4 regions of the Bacillus yunxiaonensis genome follow, and region 3 is predicted to be linked to each of the others. Evidence: riboswitches for the same ligand, from Rfam matches in the RefSeq annotation. Region 3 holds a riboswitch; each other region holds the start of a gene.

Region 1 (3,514 bases), on a different contig from region 3:
GTTGCTTTTGCTTTGTAAGCTTCTTTATCAGCCCATGTTTGTTCTGGCATTAATACTTCATCAGGTACACCAGGAACATGAAGCGGTACTTCAAGACCAAAGATATCATGTTTCACTGTTTCAGCGCTATCTAATTCGCCGTTTAATGCAGCTTGCACCATTGCGCGTGTATGGCCTAAATTCATACGTTTTCCAACGCCGTATTCGCCGCCAGTCCAGCCAGTGTTCACTAAGAATACTTTAGCATCGTGCTTCTCGATTTTTTCTCCAAGCATTTCTGCATAGCGAGATGCATCAAGCGGTAAGAATGGAGAACCGAAGCATGTTGAGAATGTTACTTGCGGTGAAGTAATACCACGCTCAGTTCCTGCTAGTTTACTAGTAAAACCGCTTAAGAAATGGTACATAGCTTGCTCTTTCGTTAATTTGCTGATTGGAGGCAATACGCCAAATGCATCAGCAGTTAAGAAAATGATTGTATTTGGATGACCTGCAACGCTAGGTAATACGATGTTATCAATTGCATCAATTGGATAAGCTGCACGTGTATTTTCTGTTAAGGCAGTGTCATCATAATTTGCAATGCGTGTATGATCATCAAGCACCACGTTTTCCAAAACAGAGCCGAATTTAATCGCGTCAAAGATTTGTGGTTCTTTCTCGCGAGATAAGTTCACACATTTTGCATAGCAACCGCCTTCAATATTGAATACGCCGTTATCAGACCAACCATGCTCGTCATCACCGATTAATTTGCGGTTCGGATCAGCAGATAATGTTGTTTTACCTGTTCCAGATAAACCGAAGAATAAAGCAACATCGCCTTCTTCACCTACGTTTGCAGAGCAGTGCATAGAAAAAATATCTTGCTCTGGAAGTAAGTAGTTCATGATAGAGAAGATTGATTTTTTCATTTCACCAGCGTATTCTGTACCTCCGATTAACACGATACGCTTTTCAAATGAAACAATAATAAATGTTTCTGAGTTTGTGCCGTCGACTTCTGGATCTGCTTTAAAGTTTGGTGCAGATACAATTGTGAATTGTGCATCATGATTTTTTAATTCTTCCTCAGTCGGACGGATGAATAATTGATGTGCAAATAAGTTATGCCATGCATATTCATTAATAACTTGAAGAGGAAGACGGTAGTTGCGGTCTGCTCCTGCAAATCCTTTGAATACGAATAGCTCTTCTTTTTCTTTTAAGTATTCCAATACTTTTGTATATAATTTATTAAAATGCTCTTCAGAAATCGGTTGGTTTACAGAACCCCAAGCGATTTTATCCGTAACAGATGCTTCGTCTACAATAAATTTATCTTTCGGAGAACGTCCTGTATATTTTCCTGTTGAAACAGAAACAGCGCCAGTAGAAGTTAATTGTCCTTCTTTTCTCATTAATACTTTTTCCGTTAATTGTGGAACGCTCAATTGAACCTGTGCATTGCTTCCGTTTAAAAGTTCATGTAATCCAATTTGGACATTCACAGTACTCATATTTATATACCATCCTTTATTTAATTTATAAATATCTCTCATAATCCCTATGAAGAGTATAACACAATTATATAAATAATGTATACTATTTATTTGTTTTTGTTTGTGTTATTATATTACTTTTTTCCATATATTTCTGCCCTGAAAAACTTATAGGAATATGTGTATATGGATTGACAAATGAAAAGCATTTCTTTAGTATAGTTGAGGACGGATACTCTCTTATCCCGAGCTGGCGGAGGGACAGGCCCGATGAAGCCCGGCAACCTCACTTGTATGTATGATAAGCGCAAGTGAATAGGTGCTTAAACCTGTGCGAGGTGTAATATCTCGAACGATAAGAGCGAAAAGGGCAAAAAGCAGTATGCAAGTAGCGAATACAACCTTTCCTCTATTATAGGAAAGGTTTTTCTTTTGCACTTGTGGGAGAATACATGAATGTCGCAGTTTGTGGCAAATTAAGGATGAGTTCCGTACAATATATACATTTACTGTAGGGAGGTTTACCACATGACAAAAAAACGTCATCTGTTCACATCTGAGTCTGTAACTGAAGGACATCCAGATAAAATTAGTGACCAAATTTCTGATTCAATTTTAGATGCAATCTTAGCAAAAGATGCAAACGCACGTGTAGCTTGTGAAACAACAGTAACAACTGGTTTAGTATTGGTAGCGGGGGAAATTACGACTTCTACTTATGTAGATATTCCCAAAATCGTTCGTGAAACAATTAAAGGAATTGGTTATACTCGTGCAAAATATGGTTTCGATTCAGAAACTTGTGCAGTTTTAACATCTATCGATGAGCAGTCTGCTGACATCGCAATGGGTGTTGACCAAGCGTTAGAAGCACGCGAAGGTCAAATGACTGACGAAGAGATCGAAGCAATCGGTGCAGGCGACCAAGGTTTAATGTTTGGTTTCGCATGTAATGAAACAAAAGAATTAATGCCGCTTCCAATTTCTCTTGCTCATAAATTAGCTCGTCGTTTAACGGAAGTACGTAAAGATGATACATTACCATACTTACGTCCAGACGGTAAAACACAAGTAACAGTTGAGTACGATGAAAACGGTAAACCAGTTCGTGTTGATACAATTGTAATTTCTACACAACATCATCCAGAGATCGCTTGGGAACAAATCGATCGCAACTTAAAAGAATTTGTAATTAAACCAGTTGTACCAGCTGAATTAATCGATGAAGATACAAAATTCTTCATTAACCCAACTGGCCGCTTCGTTATCGGTGGACCACAAGGGGATGCTGGTTTAACAGGTCGTAAAATTATCGTAGATACTTACGGTGGATACGCTCGTCACGGCGGCGGTGCATTCTCTGGTAAGGATGCAACAAAAGTTGACCGCTCTGCAGCATACGCAGCTCGTTACGTTGCGAAAAACATCGTAGCAGCAGGTCTTGCTGACAAAGCAGAAGTACAACTTGCATACGCAATCGGCGTAGCGAAACCAGTATCTATCTCTGTTGATACATTCGGCACTGGAAAAGTATCTGAAGAAGTATTAGTAGAACTAATCCGCAGCAACTTCGATCTTCGCCCAGCTGGTATCATCAAAATGTTAGACTTACGTCGCCCAATTTACAAACAAACAGCAGCATACGGCCACTTCGGACGTACTGATGTAGATCTTACTTGGGAACGTACAGACAAAGCTGAAGCTTTAAAAGAGCAAGCTGGTCTATAATATAGGAAGAAAAAAGCTTTGCGCGTGTGCGCAAAGCTTTTTTTATTTAAATCATATGGTAACGTAGCGTTGTAAACGAGAGTCCTAATACTCCCCAAAATGTTTATGTTTGTATGAATAAGTGTAAGGATTTACCTTGCTATCAAGTAATGTTTCATTATAAGCAAGAACTCCTTTTCTTTCTGTATCTCCAATTTTTTGATAGCGATACGTATAGATAACATGTGATTCATCCTTGTACGTAACATCGACCATATATCCGAACTTAAAGTCGTACCGTACTTCAAGACTTTTTAAATCATCTT
Region 2 (3,514 bases), on a different contig from region 3:
TCCTTTTTTATTTGTGTCAGCTCTAGTGTCGATGGCTTCGCTTCTTCCTCACATTCTAAACGAGCCACTTCTGCTTTTATTCACAAAAATAAACAGGAAACAACATTGAAATATCGAATATACTATATACTAAAGGTAAGGTTGTATCATAGTATATGGTGATCGGGTGATGCCAAGTGGTCTATGTGGAAAAAGTAATTATTGTTGAAGGTAAATCAGATAAGAAGAAGATTGAAACGATTATTAGAGAACCGGTGGAAATTGTTTGTACAAATGGTACAATTAGTTTGTCGAAGATGGATGAACTTATTGATCAGCTGTACGATAAAGAAGTGTATGTGCTTGTGGACGCAGATGATGCAGGAGAGAAGCTACGCAAACAGTTTCGCCGAGAATTTCCACATGCTGAGCATATTTATATTGATCGTTCGTATCGTGAGGTTGCAACTGCACCATCAAATCATTTAGCGAACGTTTTATGGGGAGCTGACATCGACGTTTATACAGAATTTTTACGGTAAGGAATGGTAGAATGATCGATTGGACAGGAAATGAAGCTGTAGCCGCAGTTAGAGATCAAAATAAAACGGTATTATACGTATATACGCCAATGTGCGGTACGTGTCAACTTGCTAAAAAAATGTTAACGATTGTTGAAGCAGCATTACCTCACTTGGAAATCGGGATGTTGAATTTAAATTATGCACCGCATTTTGCGCGGGAGTATGAAATTGAAAGTGTTCCGTGTTTACTTATATTTGAGAAAAATCAACTTGTGAAAAAAATATATGCATTTCAATCTGTGGAATATTTATATATGGAATTACAATAGGCGGCAAATATTTTGCCGCCTCGACATATTTCTTGGGAAATATAAGCAACAAATTGTTTTTCGTACAACTTTTGTCGAGAGAAAGATACAGGAGAGCTCGTTATAGAAATGGAATGGTATTATGTAGAACGTGATATGAGGAGTGTGACGAAGATGAAATTGTATTCACTGCTTCAATCATTTGTAACATATGCCAATACGCAGTGTCATTTAGAACCGCTACTGCCGCAATTTGAACGGGCTGTTTGTTTTACTTTTCAAGATGAACGTTATTCATTGAAAATTTCAAGAGAGAAAATTGAGCTTACGAATGTTGCAATGGGAACGGAAGAACTTGTTTGCTTTCAAGAAGATGACTTGCAGTTATTGATTACTGGACAAGTTCGTTTGCAGTCACTATTGCGTAGAAAGGCCATTACATATAGAGGGACATATAAAACAATGTTATTATTAGAATCTGTATTTCACATTTGTAAGCCGCTACGAGTGGGTGCTTAAATTTCAGAAATTTTATTCTTTGCGAAAATTTCTGTTGACATCCATTTCATGCGTTGATACAATTCAAAACATGAAATAATGAAAACTTCATAACGACAAAATCAGACGAAATTTACATCTGATTTTCTCTTATCAAGAGAGGTGGAGGGACTGTGCCCTATGAAACCCGGCAACCGTCAACTTATGTTGAAATGGTGCCAATTCCTGCAAAGCGAATGCTTTGAGAGATGAGAGGAAAGGATAATAGTAATTTATGTATATAAACCTTTCTGCTCATTTTAAAGCAGAAAGGTTTTTTTGTTGTTTCAGTGTAGGAGGACGCTCAAACAACAAATCATTTTTATAGTTATAGCGGCGAGCCGCTTACGCTTTTTAACTAAAAAGGGGTGACATCAATGATTGTGTTAGAAAATGTAAAGAAAATATATCGCTCCAAAAACGGTGATGTTACTGCTGTTGATAATGCGAATTTACAAATAGAAAAAGGCGAAATTTTCGGAGTTATCGGATATAGCGGTGCCGGAAAGAGTTCCTTAATTCGCTTGTTTAATCAACTGGAGAAACCGACGTCTGGAAAAATTACTGTTGGAGAGCGTGTGATTTCAGCGATTAGAGGAAGAGAACTTAGAGAAGCTCGTCAAGAAATCGGGATGATTTTCCAGCATTTTAACTTACTTTGGTCACGAACTGTTCGTGAAAATATTGCTTTTCCACTTGAAATTGCTGGAGTGGAAAAAGAGAAAAGAAAACAGCGTGTAGATGAATTGATTCGTCTTGTTGGTTTAGAAGGACGGGAAGATGCGTACCCATCTCAGCTAAGTGGTGGACAAAAGCAGCGTGTTGGTATTGCGAGAGCTTTAGCAAATAATCCGAAAGTATTATTATGCGATGAAGCAACATCAGCATTAGATCCAGAAACAACAGATCAAATTTTAGATTTGCTTCTCGATATTAATAAACGCCTCGATTTAACGATTGTACTCATTACGCATGAAATGCATGTGATTCAAAAAATTTGTAATCGTGTTGCTGTTATGGAGAAAGGGAAGATTGTTGAAAGCGGCAGCGTTTTAGACGTATTTCGTAATCCGCAGCAAGACATTACAAAGCGCTTCGTTAAGCAAATAACAGATTCTGAAGATGCAGATGAAACAATTGAACATTTACTAGAGAAATACCCGGAAGGAAAAGTCGTGAAACTGCAATTTATTGGCGAAGCGGTGGAAAGACCAGTTCTGCAGGAATTAATGAGAAAAGATGGAATTGAAGTGAGCATTCTGCAAGGAAATATTGCTCAAACGACAAACGGGGCGTATGGAAGTTTAATTGTTCATTTAAAAGGTGACGAAGATGCAGTTGCAGAGGCAGTTGCAACAATTCAACAAGAGCAAGTGGAGCTGGAGGTGATTGCACATGGATAATGTGTTTCAAAATGTAGATTGGGATCAAATGTTAGAAGCTACGCAAGAGACGTTATACATGACGGCAATTGCTACACTTGCAACGTTTGTATTGGGTCTTATTCTTGGATTAGTACTGTTTCTTACAGGAAAAGATAATCTATGGGAGAACAAGCCGGTCAATGTTGTAATTGGCGCGTTTGTAAATATTTTTCGTTCTATCCCGTTCATTATTTTAATCATTTTACTGATTCCATTTACGAAGTTTCTTCTTAATACGATTCTTGGAGCAAGTGCCGCATTGCCAGCATTAATTGTTGGAGCAGCACCGTTTTATGCGAGAATGGTTGAAATTGCGCTTCGTGAAATTGATAAGGGTGTTATTGAAGCATCGAAAGCGATGGGAGCAAAGACGAGTACAATTATCTTAAAAGTATTGATACCAGAATCTTTACCAGCACTTATTTCAGGTATTACGGTAACGGCAATTGCACTTGTGGGCTATACAGCGATGGCTGGAGTTGTTGGAGCAGGCGGTCTTGGTACCCTTGCTTATTTAGAGGGATTCCAACGCAATAATGGTGATGTCACTCTCATGGCAACAATTCTTGTGCTTATTATTGTATTTATTATTCAAATGATTGGTGACCTTCTTACAAAGCGACTTGATAAAAGGTAAAGAGAAGTTTAGGAATTATTGGGATAAAGAGTTTTCGTCTAAAACGAAAACTCCCTATAGATTTTATATTTCGAATATTGGGAAAGAAAGGGTGTTACAACATGA
Region 3 (3,514 bases):
AACTTGCATACCGTGCTTTTTATAATGCAACAACGTACATTTGGGGACCGCCAGGAACAGGAAAATCATACAATTTATCACGAATTATTGCAGCTCATTATCAAAGTGGAAAATCTGTTCTTGTATTAGCTCATAGTAATGCAGCAGTTGATGTATTAATGAGCGAAGTAACAAAGCAAATTGAGAAAAAAGAAAAATGGGTACCAGGAGACGTTATTCGCTATGGTTTTAGTCAAAATGAACAAATTCGCGATCATGAAACGTTACTTACCACGCGATTAGTTGAATCGACAAATGCAGAATGGGAAGAAGAACGGCTGTATTTAGAAGAATTAAGACAAGAATTAAGACAAAAAATCCTTTCTTACAAAGCGACTTCTTCTGAAAAGAAAAGAATGCAGGAAATAGAAGGAGAACTTCGAAAGCAAAAAGCAAAAGTGAAAGAAGTTGAAAAAGAGTATATTGAAAATGCAAAAGTCATTGGGGCAACATTATCGAAATGTGCAATCGATTCGCTTGTTTACGAAAGAACGTTTGACCTTGTAGTCGTGGATGAAGTGAGTATGGCATATGTTCCGCAAATAGCATTGGCAGCCTCTTTAGGAAAGCGAATTGTCGTTTGCGGCGACTTTCTACAATTACCACCGATTGCTTTATCAAATCATGAACTTGTGAACAAATGGTTAAAAGAAGATGTGTTTTATCATGCGGGTATAGTAGAATCTGTAAACGATCATAAAAAGCACCCGAATTTATACATGTTGCAAGAGCAGCGCCGTATGCATCCGCATATTTCAAGTTTTACAAATGAATTTATTTATAAAAATGAAGTGTTCGACCATTCATCAGTCACATCCCGTAACGATATTGCAAACTTACAGCCTTTCATGAGGGAGGCAGCAGTTTTACTAGATACAAGTAATATCGGAGCTTATTCATTAAAAGATGTTGTCTCTAGCTCACGTTATAATATTTTTTCAGGTCTAATAGCGATGCAACTTATGTTAATTGGCTTGATGGATGGAATACCGTCAATTGGTATCGTTACACCATATCGTGCTCAGGCCCGTTTTTTATCAACATGTATCCGTGAATTTCTTCAAAAAACAAAGTTCAAAAATACACCTGTACTAGCAGCGACCGTTCATAAATTTCAAGGATCTGAACGTGATATGATTTTATTTGATACAGTTGATAGTTATCCGCAAGAACGCCCAGGTGTGCTGTTTTTTGATCAAAAAAACCATCGACTTGTTAATGTTGCAGTAACAAGAGCAAGAGGGAAGTTTATTCAGTTATCAGATTGTCAATATATGAAGCAAAACCTTTCGCGAAAACAAGCCTTATCTCATTTAACACAGCACCTACAAAGGCAAGGAAATGTATATGATCGTACAACATCAAGAACGTTTCTAGAGCGGAAAATTACAAAGAGATTGCGATGGTTTGTACAAACAAGCGCTGAAGAAACGAAAGTATTATTAAAAGATATTATTTCAGCAAAAAAGAAAATTATTGTGTCCATCCCGAATTCAAGCCGTATGGATAAGAGGATTTGGCAAGCGTTAGTACGTGCAGAAGCATCTGTTATTATATATACAGAAGGTGCAATTCCAATAAAAAACGTACAAGCACGTCGCCAAAACAAAGTGATGCCATTTGTTATCATTGATGATGAAATAATGTGGGTAGGTGCTCCATTAACAGCTCATATGATATTTGATGGCAGTCCGGAGTTTCCATATATTGTAGCGAGACTACAAGCTCCGCAAACAATTGGAGTATTAAAAGGATTTTTAGATATAAAAATATAGAATTTTCTTGACTTTTAAATGTAATAAAATTAGAATGAAAATAATTTAACAAATTCAAATACGAATACTTGTAATTTCTTATCATGAGAGGTGGAGGGACTGGCCCTTTGAAGCCTCGGCAGCGGATTCATTATGAATACTGTGCCAATTCCAGCAAGTGCAAGGCTTGAAAGATAAGAAAGATGGCATAGATTTATTGTGTATACTTTAAGGCCTCTTTCTATCTATTAGAAAGAGGTTTTTTTATTTAACATATTGAAAGGGGAATGCAAAATGGGAGTTTTACAAATTACTACACATCGGAATAAAATTGTACAAAGTATCGAGGAACAAAAAGAGATTTATGTGAAAACGAGTCATGCTATTCATGATAATCCAGAGATAGGGAATCAGGAGTTTTTTGCATCAAAAACGCTTAGTTTATTGCTAGGAAGTGCTGGTTTTCAACTTCAACATCATATCGCTGGCCATGAAACGGGTTTTATTGCAAGAAAAAGTTCTGGAAAGAAAGGACCTACAATTGCTTTTTTAGCAGAATATGATGCACTTCCAGGTTTAGGTCATGCCTGTGGACATAATTTAATTGGAACAATTAGTACAGCTGCGGCAATTGCTTTATCAGAGGTGATTGAAGAAATTGGCGGAGAAGTTGTTGTGTTTGGTACACCGGCAGAAGAAGGAGGACCGAACGGAAGTGCAAAAGGAAGTTATGTAAAAGCAGGCTTGTTTAAAGATATTGATGCAGCACTTATGATTCATCCAAGCGGGAAAACAGCAACAACTAGTCCATCCCTTGCATTAGATCCACTAGATTTTCATTTTTACGGTAAACCAGCTCATGCTGCTGCATCTCCAGAAGCAGGAATTAATGCATTAGATGCAGTTATTCAATTGTTTAATAGTATTAATGCACTTCGTCAACAATTACCTGCAGACGTGCGTATTCATGGGATTATTACAGATGGAGGAAAAGCGCCCAATATTATCCCGGATTATGCATCAGCTCGTTTCTTTATTCGAGCAAAAACGAGAAAACGATGCACCGAAATTACAGAAAAGATACGTAATATTGCACAGGGGGCCGCTCTTGCGGCTGGTACAACAGTAAAGATTGAACAATTTCAAAATGAGATTGATAATTTAGTAATTAATCAAGCTTTTAATGCGATAATTGCCGAAGAACTAGAAGGATTGGGAGAAGACGTTCACCGCGATGAACGTGTCGGCATTGGTTCTACAGATGCCGGAAATGTTAGCCAAGTAATTCCGACAATTCATCCTTACATTAAAATTGGACGTGATGATTTAGTTGCACATACAGATGCATTTCGAGAAGCAGCACGCTCTGCAAGAGGAGATGACGCATTAATCATTGGAGCAAAAGCGTTAGCGCTAACTGCTTTCCGTTTAATTACAGAAGAAACATTGTTAGAAAACATTAAACAAGAGTTTAAGAATGGGAAATAGAAAAAATTTGTATGAAAAAATTAGTTATGAAGAAGTAACAGATTACAGTTTTACATTTATTTCTCATTAACGGGCAGTAAGCCCCCCATCTCAAAATTTAGAGAGAAGCGATAGGTGGGGGTTAACTGCCCGTAAAAGCCCGATTGATGAGAGCTTTCCATAAGTGGGGGATGAAAAAAAACCCCCACTTATGGAAGTTTCACTTTATTATGTTTTGAATGTATACTTTCGTC
Region 4 (3,514 bases), on a different contig from region 3:
GCTCCGTTCATTCCTAGTAACGCGTGTATTTGTCCTTTTTTAATCGTCATAGAAACATCTTGTAATACCGGGACATCTGTATAATGATGTGTAATGTTTTGGAGTGAAAATGTCATTATTTCTTCTCCTTCTCTAATTTATTCATCCAAGGTGAGTAAGCATCTTTTGAGTTGCCCCAGCCGTTTATGTATTTCGATAGCTGTTCCATTGCTACATTTTCAGTCGGTAAATTACTTTTCTTTACAAGGTGTGGTTCTAATGAATAAATATCTGGCGTATGTTCTCTTGCAATCTTTTGATATAAGAAGCGTACTTGTACTTTCCCTACTTCAGCTGGATCTGTAGCAGCTGTTGCGACCCATGGAGAATTTGATTTTTGCATGAGTTGTAAATCTTCGTTGCTTAAATCAATACCGTATACTTTTATATCTGTTCGGCCTGCTTGTTCTAGTGCTTTTACTGCACCCTTTGCAAATTCATCCCAAGCGGCAAAAATAGCATTTAACTCTCCTTTTTTTGGATATTTTTTTAGCAATGCTTCTACTTGTGCTTGCGTATCTAGAGCGGTATTGTTACTAGCTGTACCAAAGCGGGCTACTTCTTTTATGTTTGGGTAACGTTTGTAAAAGGCATCGATAATGACACTGCGGTGTTCCATAGGAGCAAATCCGCCAACCCATACAACGGCAATATTTCCTTTTCCATTTAAATCTTCAGCTAGTGTTTTTAACGATTTCCATGCGAGGCTATAGTCATCTTGATCAATAACAGTAACACCAGGTAAACGTAAATCGTTATCGAATGCTACGACGGGAATATTTGCTTGTAATGCTTTTTCTACACCTTGTTTTAATGCTTCAGAGCGCCCATGATCAATTAAAATTCCATCCACTTTTGCGTTAATAGCAGCATCTAAATTGGCAGCCATCTTTGCTAAATCGTTATCGGAGTTGTACACTTGAACGCTTCCGCCGAATTGTTCAATTTGCTTTTTTACTCCTTCAATATATTGAGAAGAGAAAGTGCCAATAGACATTTGCATAATTAAAGCAACTTTTAAAGGTTTTTGTACTTGTTTTGGAATTTCCGTTTGTGAAGTTTCTTGTTTTGAAGTTGTTTCTTTTGTAGCTGTTTGTTGTTGTTGTGTTGAAACAGCATCTTGTTCGCTTTTACAGGCTGTTAATGTGAATAATAGAATAATTAATAAGATTGAACATAATTTCTTCATAAAAAAATCCCTCCCCAATTTACAAGAGCGGGGAGGGAGAGGAAATAAAAAACGCCTTTTCATAGAAAAGACGTCTTATCACATTTCTCTTATCTCTCAACACATATGCGTGTTGTAAGAATTAGCACCGTGCCCATTTATGGGTCGGTTGCCGGGCTTCGTAGGGCTCATCCCTCCACCTGCTCTTGATAAGACATCAAATATTTAACTAGTTCGAATTATTCCACATTTATATATAAGTGTCAAATCTTTTTTATAAAAAAACTTCCTCATAAAGAGGAAGCTTAATGTGGTAAGAATACTAACTGATAAGCGAACAAAATACCAAATACGTACACAAGTGGATGAACTGCACGGAATTGCCCTTTTGCCATTTTCATAAGCGGGTATGAAATGAAGCCGAGTGCAATACCTGTTGCAATGCTTGATGTAAGCGGCATAGTTAAAATGACTAAAAATGCTGGGAAAGCTTCATCAAATGCATCCCAATCAATGTGACGAACTGCGCCCATCATTAAACTACCAACAATAATTAATGATGGAGATGTAATAGCGGCAACACCAGATACTGCGCCGACAAGCGGGCCAAAGAATGCAGCTACTGCAAATAATATCGCAACAGTTAGTGTTGTTAAACCTGTACGGCCACCAGCTGCAACGCCAGCAGAAGATTCAATATAGGCAGTCGTTGGTGTTGTACCGAACATTGAGCCAATCGTTGCTGAGATAGAATCTGAAAGAAGGGCGCGTCCGGAATTTGGAAGTTTTCCATCTTTCATAAATCCACCTTGCTGTGCAACTCCAAGTAATGTACCTGTTGTATCGAATAATGTTACAAGGAGGAGCGAGAAGACAACGCCATATAATCCGTAGTTAATTACATCAGAAAACGCTGTGATTGGATTGGAAACAATTACGCCTTCAGGTAAACCTGGCAGAGATGTAATTCCGTTTGAAAACGTTAATTGTCCAGTAAAGTAAGCGATAACTCCTGTTAATAACATACCGATAAATAATGCGCCATTTACGTTTAAAGACATAAGTACTAACGTAATAGCAAGTCCAGCCAAAGCAAGCAAGACAGGCGGAGAGTGAAGGTCCCCAAGCCCAACCAAATTTGAGGGATGCTTCGTAACAATGCCTGTCAGACGTAAGCCGATAAATGCGATAAATAAACCGATACCAGCTGTAATTGCGTGTCTTAAATTTTCAGGAATAGCTTCCAGTAATTTTGTACGGAAAGAAGTTAATGATAGCAAAATTAAAATCATACCTGCTACGAATACAGCAGAGAAAGCAATTGCAAATGTCATACCTTCATGAGTTTTTACAACAGAGTAAGCAAAGTAAGCATTTAAACCCATACCTGGTGCAATTGCAATTGGTAAATTTGCAAAGAGTGCCATACATAATGTTCCAACAACAGCGGCGATGATTGTCGCTGTAAATGCTTGTTCAAATGGAACGCCTGCATCACCAAGGATGACAGGGTTTACGACAATAATATATGCCATTGTTAAGAAGGTAATAATACCAGCCATAATTTCAGTTTTAATAGAAGTTTGATGTTTTGAAAGGTTAAACATAAAAACATCCTTTCTTTTTACGAATAATTGTCACAACAGTTATATATAATATTCGTTATGTTATTTTTTTGCAAGAGTTTTGTATAAAAAACTTCATATTTCTCTGTATTTTATGATGAAATTTCGAATATTAAACGTCTTTTTTGCGCATATATTTCGTTTTTGTAAGAATAAGTATATTTTTTGATTTCGCACATCATAAGAAGGACATATGATAAGGAGGTTTTTCTGTATGACACAACAAGAACAACCAAAGAAAACATTGCCACCGCAACATCAAGAGAAACAGCCGGGAATTGAGAAAATCATGAATCCACGCCCAAAATGTATAGATGAGAGGTATAAAGGAAGTGGGAAGTTGCAAGGGAAATATGCACTTATTACAGGGGGGGATAGCGGAATTGGCCGAGCAGTAGCGATTGCTTTTGCAAAAGAGGGTGCGAATATAGCGATTGCTTATTTAGATGAACATGAAGATGCAGAAGAAACGAAGCGCTGGGTAGAAGGGCAAGGTGTACAATGTTTTTTATTTCCGGGAGATGTAAGTGATGAACAGCATTGTCAGCAAGTTGTAGCGGAGGCTGCAAAGCAATTAGGAGGTTTAAATATTGTTGTAAATAATGTTGCTCAGCAATATCCGCAGCAAGGTTTAGAGCAAATTACAGCAGAGCAACTTGAAAAGACGTTTCGGGTTAATATC

What was found. Region 3 has a riboswitch for S-adenosylmethionine ahead of WAX78_RS03620 (M20 family metallopeptidase). Riboswitches for the same ligand answer to the same signal wherever they lie in the genome.
Region 1: linked by a shared signal. The riboswitch ahead of metK (methionine adenosyltransferase) and the one ahead of WAX78_RS03620 (M20 family metallopeptidase) in region 3 are both predicted to bind S-adenosylmethionine.
Region 2: linked by a shared signal. The riboswitch ahead of WAX78_RS11690 (methionine ABC transporter ATP-binding protein) and the one ahead of WAX78_RS03620 (M20 family metallopeptidase) in region 3 are both predicted to bind S-adenosylmethionine.
Region 4: linked by a shared signal. The riboswitch ahead of WAX78_RS17495 (sugar ABC transporter substrate-binding protein) and the one ahead of WAX78_RS03620 (M20 family metallopeptidase) in region 3 are both predicted to bind S-adenosylmethionine.

What each region holds. Positions count from the first base shown of each region.
Region 1 is NZ_JBAWSV010000010.1:48,960-52,473, reverse strand. It holds gene pckA (phosphoenolpyruvate carboxykinase (ATP)) at 1-1,499, opposite strand, end outside; SAM riboswitch class I at 1,719-1,843, shown strand; gene metK (methionine adenosyltransferase) at 2,010-3,209, shown strand; gene WAX78_RS21935 (DUF3139 domain-containing protein) at 3,294-3,514, opposite strand, start outside.
Region 2 is NZ_JBAWSV010000003.1:477,545-481,058, forward strand. It holds gene WAX78_RS11675 (toprim domain-containing protein) at 177-521, shown strand; gene WAX78_RS11680 (thioredoxin family protein) at 533-832, shown strand; gene WAX78_RS11685 (hypothetical protein) at 986-1,330, shown strand; SAM riboswitch class I at 1,457-1,564, shown strand; gene WAX78_RS11690 (methionine ABC transporter ATP-binding protein) at 1,726-2,751, shown strand; gene WAX78_RS11695 (methionine ABC transporter permease) at 2,744-3,409, shown strand; gene metQ (methionine ABC transporter substrate-binding lipoprotein MetQ) at 3,511-3,514, shown strand, end outside.
Region 3 is NZ_JBAWSV010000001.1:723,569-727,082, reverse strand. It holds gene WAX78_RS03625 (AAA domain-containing protein) at 1-1,814, shown strand, start outside; SAM riboswitch class I at 1,890-1,994, shown strand; gene WAX78_RS03620 (M20 family metallopeptidase) at 2,088-3,281, shown strand.
Region 4 is NZ_JBAWSV010000006.1:25,975-29,488, forward strand. It holds gene WAX78_RS17490 (sugar ABC transporter ATP-binding protein) at 1-119, opposite strand, end outside; gene WAX78_RS17495 (sugar ABC transporter substrate-binding protein) at 116-1,228, opposite strand; SAM riboswitch class I at 1,315-1,423, opposite strand; gene WAX78_RS17500 (NCS2 family permease) at 1,513-2,814, opposite strand; gene WAX78_RS17505 (SDR family oxidoreductase) at 3,047-3,514, shown strand, end outside.